DNA from 2 places in the Halobacillus sp. B23F22_1 genome. Region 1 is predicted to be linked to the other one. Evidence: riboswitches for the same ligand, from Rfam matches in the RefSeq annotation. Region 1 holds a riboswitch; the other holds the start of a gene.
The links. A riboswitch is a leader RNA that binds a small molecule or an ion and turns the genes downstream of it on or off. The one in region 1 is predicted to bind S-adenosylmethionine.

Region 2: linked by a shared signal. The riboswitch ahead of ACGTNH_RS17195 (assimilatory sulfite reductase (NADPH) flavoprotein subunit) and the one ahead of ACGTNH_RS07340 (methionine ABC transporter ATP-binding protein) in region 1 are both predicted to bind S-adenosylmethionine.

Annotation. Positions count from the first base shown of each region.
Region 1 covers NZ_JBIEKE010000001.1:1,452,191-1,455,313, forward strand. The annotation lists gene ACGTNH_RS07320 (toprim domain-containing protein) at 1-186, shown strand, start outside; gene ACGTNH_RS07325 (thioredoxin family protein) at 204-509, shown strand; gene ACGTNH_RS07330 (hypothetical protein) at 614-928, shown strand; gene ACGTNH_RS07335 (TlpA family protein disulfide reductase) at 921-1,337, opposite strand; SAM riboswitch class I at 1,417-1,521, shown strand; SAM riboswitch class I at 1,667-1,778, shown strand; gene ACGTNH_RS07340 (methionine ABC transporter ATP-binding protein) at 1,850-2,875, shown strand; gene ACGTNH_RS07345 (methionine ABC transporter permease) at 2,868-3,123, shown strand, end outside.
Region 2 covers NZ_JBIEKE010000003.1:431,734-434,856, reverse strand. The annotation lists gene ACGTNH_RS17200 (phospholipase) at 275-577, opposite strand; SAM riboswitch class I at 943-1,060, shown strand; gene ACGTNH_RS17195 (assimilatory sulfite reductase (NADPH) flavoprotein subunit) at 1,217-3,046, shown strand; gene cysI (assimilatory sulfite reductase (NADPH) hemoprotein subunit) at 3,066-3,123, shown strand, end outside.

The sequences.
Region 1 (3,123 bases):
TTTATATTGGTGGATGAAGACGATTCAGGTAATAAATTACGAAAACAACTTACTGCAGAATTACCCCATGCAGAACACATCTATATTGATAAAATGTTTAGAGAGGTAGCTGCTACACCTGAATCTGAACTTGCTCGTGCTTTATTGAGCCATCATTTTAAGGTGAAACCTATCTATCTCACATAGGGCTTAGGAGGTTTAATTTGCTAGTAATTGAAAATCATGAATCATTTAGGATTAAAGAGCACGAATTGGCACTTATTTATATTTATACTCCCTTTTGTGGTACTTGCCATTTGGCAAGGACATTTTTAGAAACTGTCGAACATACATTTGGACGGTCGATTTTTCATGAAATGAACGCTTCTTTATATCCAGAGTTTATGCAAGAGTATCAAATTAAGAGTGTGCCTTGTTTATTAATTACTAAACACGGTTACACACTAGAAAAAACTTATGCTTTTCACTCCGTTTCTCATATGTATGAAAAAACAAAGGAATATGTATGAAAATAGCGTCATTTCCCGGGAAATGACGAACGAATCTTATATTGATAAAAAGGTGAACCCTCCTCTGATGACGAAATAGTTAGTACAACAGAGGAGGGTTTTGTATGGAAACTATTTTAGAATGGATGGATAGTGTTAACGATAGACAGGATCTACTCCCCCTATGGAAAGAAAGACCTATCGTTATATTTATTCAAGAAGAAGAGAAAATGGTTCCCCTTACAGTTAACTCAAATGAAATTAAAATTGATCACGATTATGAATTTCATCGTCAGGTTCACATCAAAGGAAATCCTCAAAACATAAAAGAAATGCTAGAAGGAAAAGTAAAGCTTACTGATCTTTATCCCCATGTTGATGTAAAAGGAAAACTTCGAGACTTATTATACGTCGAATCGCTATTTTTCCTATCTAAATAGCGTTCCCTATAGCTTCAACAATTTCCAGGAAATCAGCCTGATCATTAAACTGATTAATTATGAAACCATCTTGATCAATAATTACAGTAGTGGGTACACCTTGTGCATTATATTTTAAGTAAGTTTCAACATTTTCATCTACTAATGTAGGTTGAGTGATATGCTCTCTAAAATAATTAACGGCTTCCTCAAAACTACGTTCTCTTCCTTTAACATTAATAGTAATCATAGAAACTTTTTCCTTGTTCATCGTTTGATAAAGGTGTTCTTTTTTAGGTAAATCTCTTCGGCAATCGGGGCACCACGAGGTCCAAAAAGTTAAGACCACTACTTTTCCTAAGTCATCTTTAAGTTGATATGATTTGTTGGATTGAATGGTAGTTAGATCGAAATCTGGTGCTTTTTTCATCTTTTATTCACCTCTCAGGGTTTATTGACGTGTATAATGAACAATGCTAACATAATAAACAATTGTATATCCACATCTTCACTTATCCAGAGAGGCGGAGGGGATTGGCCCTATGAAGCCCGGCAACCGGTTGATGTACACGGTGCTCCTTCCAGCGAAGCTTAGTTGCTTTGATAGATGAGAAGAAGAATGAGTTATAGCTCTTCTACGTGGTGAAGAGTTTTTTTATGGACATTTTTATTAGTTGACATAGAGAATAGTGGGTGCTACAATCCATCTTGGTACTTAAGTCATTTAGTGTATTAACAAACTAAAAAATAAAATGAAACCTCTTATCGAGAGAGGCGGAGGGACTGGCCCGTTGATGCCCGGCAACCGTCAAGTGAGCGAAACTTGAGAAGGTGCCAAATCCTGCAAAGTAAAAACTTTGACAGATGAGAGAACAGATACGAAAGTGGATGCGCTTTTCTGTTCTTATACAGAAAAGCGTTTTTTAGTTAGGAGTGGAGTACATGATTTCCATCAAAGATTTAACAAAAGTGTTTCAAACAAAAGATCAGGAAGTTCGTGCAGTAGACGAGTTGAATCTGTCTATAGACAAAGGTGAAATATTTGGGGTCATCGGATATAGTGGTGCAGGGAAAAGTACTTTTATTCGATTATTAAACCGCCTAGAAGAGCCTACAAGTGGAGAGATTGAGTTAAATAATGAAATTTTGACGGGGTTAAAGAAAAATGATTTGAGGTTAGCCCGTCAAGAAATTGGGATGATTTTTCAACACTTTAATTTACTTTGGTCTCGAACGGTTTTTGATAATATTGCCTTTCCTCTAGAGATAGCCGGCGTATCTAGAAAGAATAGGGAAGAACGTGTAAATGAGTTAATCGAGCTCGTCGGTTTAAGTGGACGCGGGGGGTCTTACCCGTCTCAATTAAGCGGAGGCCAAAAGCAGCGTGTAGGTATTGCAAGAGCTTTAGCTAACAATCCTAAAGTTCTCCTATGCGATGAAGCGACTTCTGCGTTAGACCCAGAAACAACAGATTCGATCTTAGATTTACTTGTAGGAATAAATGAAAAACTGGGGCTGACCATAGTTCTTATCACCCATGAAATGCATGTAATAAGAAAAATATGCCATCGCGTGGCCGTTATGGAGCAAGGGAAAGTAGTGGAATCTGGAGATGTTCTTGATGTATTCCTGCATCCTAAAGAAAAAGTCACGAAACGTTTTGTGGATCAAGTCATGGGGGATCCTGATCGAGAAGATTCATTGAACCTCATTCAAGAAAATTATCGCTCCGGGGAAGTTATACAACTCCATTTCGTTGGAGAAAATACGAATCAAGCACTTATTAGTGATTTATCACGCAGATTTGAAGTTGATATTAATATTCTTCACGGTAAAATTACCCAAACACAAAAAGGGGCATATGGGACTATGCTTGTCCAGCTAGTTGGAGACGAAGAAGTTGTGAGTCAATCCATTAATTACATTCGCACGACTTCCGTTGAAGTGGAGGTGAGTCCAAATGCTTGAAGAGCTATTTCCTAATGTGAAAATGGAAGATATGATTGAAGCTACAAATGAAACACTCTACATGACAACCGTATCAGTTGCTGGAACATTTATTCTGGGCTTGCTTCTGGGTTTGTTGTTATATTTATCTGGGCCCGGAGGATTATGGGATAATAAATTACTAAATTGGATTACGGCTACATTAGTCAATGTATTCCGTGCTATTCCCTTTATTATTTTAATTTTATTATTGTTTCCATTTACAGACT
Region 2 (3,123 bases), on a different contig from region 1:
TAATCTTAAAGAGCCTCACGAATCGATTTTCGGGAGAAGCTTGTCACGGGCACGGCCTCAGCTGACTTGGTCAAGAAGATCACTTGACCAAGTGGATCTTCGGCTCGCGCTGTTCCCGCGATGCACTGGCCTGGACGCTTTTTTAATTCTATCTTTCATCGACCTTTAGTTTTTCAGCGGTCTCGATGGTCTGGGCTCCTGAAGGCGAGAAAAAAGCTTATAGAAAAACTTAGGTTTTTCTACAAGCGGAGGAGCCTGGCTTCCAGGATACTTATTAAAACCGAGGTTTTCTAAAGCCACACGTAAATATTCGCTGTATCCTCATGTAATGCAGCATCTTACGAGCATGCCTGCCTTCTCTCGTATAAGGATTTTGTAATTCTTCTAATCGTCTAATAAATGCTTGATCGCATAAACAATAATCTCGATAAGTTAAATAACATTTGTCATGGGACTTGCAGGCCGCATCGACTGCATTTATCGGTCTTCCAGGTCCGCTGCACCCAGGCCCACACCAGTTGTAGCCCGGAAAGAGGCAAAACGGGGAACGTCTTCTGTGGTTAGCATAATTGTGCATGTTATCCTCTTCTTTCCATAGTTGCATGAGGTTTTAACCCCTCTTTTATATCATATGGCATTGAAATAGTTTTGCTTAGTGTAATAACTATAGAGGAGAAAGATAACGAGTATTCTGCACCGAGATGTTCTGAGACTGAATGCTGAGAATAAGGATGGAGAAAAGAAATCTGTAATTGACACTGATTTTTTCCTCTGGGTATGGTCAGAAGAGAAGTACGGTTATGAATTGAGCCTGCTTTCTAAAAAAGGACTACTGAAAATTAAAAATGAATTTATGTCATTTATTCGGAATCTATTGACAATTCATCGATTTCAGCATAACATATTTATCATTCATGACTTTACATTAATTGCATATGAGTTTTCTTATTTTGAGAGGTGGAGGGACTGGCCCTTTGAAACCTCGGCAACGGGTCTATGTTGAATATAATAGATACTGTGCCAATTCCAGCAGAGGCAAGAAGCGTCTGAAAGATAAGAAGAATGGTGATTACAATCAAACCCTCTCTTCTTATCTTTTAAGAAGCGGGGGTTTTTTGCTAATGTTTAAGAGGAGGAAGTCGTTTAAACATTTTTTTATATTTAAATCCGAGTAAACAGCTATGATTACAATGCGAAATGGAGTGAGGTGGAAATGTTGCAGTTAAAGGAAAAGAACAGTCCTTTTAATCAGGAGCAAGCAGATCAATTGAATCGGCTGCTTCCTACCTTAACGGAAAATCAAAGAATTTGGTTGAGTGGATATTTGGCTGTACCGCTAAGTGGTACAGATGCAGCTGTGCAAGATTTTCCGCAAGCATCTGAAACGAATGATGCAGCAGTGGCAAGTCAAACAAGAGAAATAACGATTTTGTATGGTTCTCATACGGGAAACTGTCAGTCGCTTGCTGAAGACTTTTCACAAAAGCTAGAACAGAAAAATTTTAACGTGACCGTATCTTCGATGGACGATTTTAAGCCGAAAGCATTGAAGAAGGTAGAAGATTTATTGATATTGACGAGTACTCATGGAGATGGAGATCCTCCTGATAACGCACTATCTTTATATGATTTCCTCCATAGTAAAAGAGCACCGAAGCTAGAAGGTGTGCGATTCTCTGTCCTTTCACTAGGAGACAGCTCGTATGAGTTTTTCTGTCAAACAGGTAAGGAATTTGATCACCGTCTGGAAGAATTAGGTGCTGAACGATTAGCTGCCCGAGTCGATTGCGATTTAGACTTTGAAGAGCCGGCTGAAGAGTGGTTTCAAGCGGCCGTAGCAGAACTTGATTCAGGGCAGGGATCCGGTGGTTCGGTAGCGGAAGAGGTGCCAGCTGATGCATTAGCAGATACGCCCGCTGTCTACTCGAGAACAAATCCGTTCCATGCGGAAATTTTGGAAAATATTAATCTTAATGGCCGCGGCTCCAACAAAGAAACACGTCACCTTGAGCTTGATCTTGAGGGTTCAGGTTTACAGTATAAACCAGGAGACAGCTTAGGCATCTTTCCACAAAATGATCCCGTGCTTGTTGAGCAATTGATCCAGGCGATGGGATGGAATCCAGAAGAAACAGTGACGATCAATAAGCAAGGAGAAATTCGTTCTGTCCGTGAAGCCCTCACGACACATTTTGAGATTACGAGCTTAACAAAGCCTTTGTTAGAAAAAGCTGCATCTCTTTCTTCTAATGAAACTCTAAAGGAGCTTATAAATCCAGAGAATTCCCAAGATTTAAAAGGCTATATAGAAGGACGCGATCTAATTGATCTTGTGCAAGATTTTGCTCCGTGGGAGGGGTCGGTTCATGATTTTATCACGATTCTTCGTAAAATTCCTGTCCGTCTTTATTCCATCGCAAGCAGTTCCGAGGCCAATCCAGAGGAAGTTCATTTAACGATTGGGGCTGTGAGATACGATGCTCATGGACGTCCGCGTACGGGAGTTTGCTCCGTGCAATGTGCAGAGCGATCCGAACCAGGAGATACTCTGCCGGTCTTTATACAACGAAATCAAAATTTTAAGCTTCCTGAAAATCCAGAAACCCCTATTGTGATGATTGGAGCCGGTACAGGGGTGGCACCGTATCGTGCTTTTCTAGAAGAGAGGGAAGAGACGGAAGCGGACGGGGAATCATGGCTTTTCTTTGGCGATCAGCATTTTGTTAGTGATTTCCTCTATCAAACGGAATGGCAGCAATGGTTAAAGGAAGGCATACTGACGAAAATGGATGTTGCTTTTTCTAGAGATACGGAGGAAAAAGTATACGTGCAGCACCGCATGCTTGAACACAGCAAAGAATTATATGAATGGCTGCAGAACGGAGCACATGTCTATGTATGTGGGGATGAGCAGTATATGGCAAAAGACGTTCAAGATACTCTGCTGACAATTCTGAAACAAGAAGGCCAAATGTCTGATGAACAAGCTGACCAATACTTGGCTGATATGCGTAAAGCCAAACGTTATCAACGTGATGTGTATTAAGAGGAAAGGGGAAAAAAGCATGACGAACAATAGATTTCCTGAACAGCACGGTCCACCTAGCGAAATGGAAAAAATAA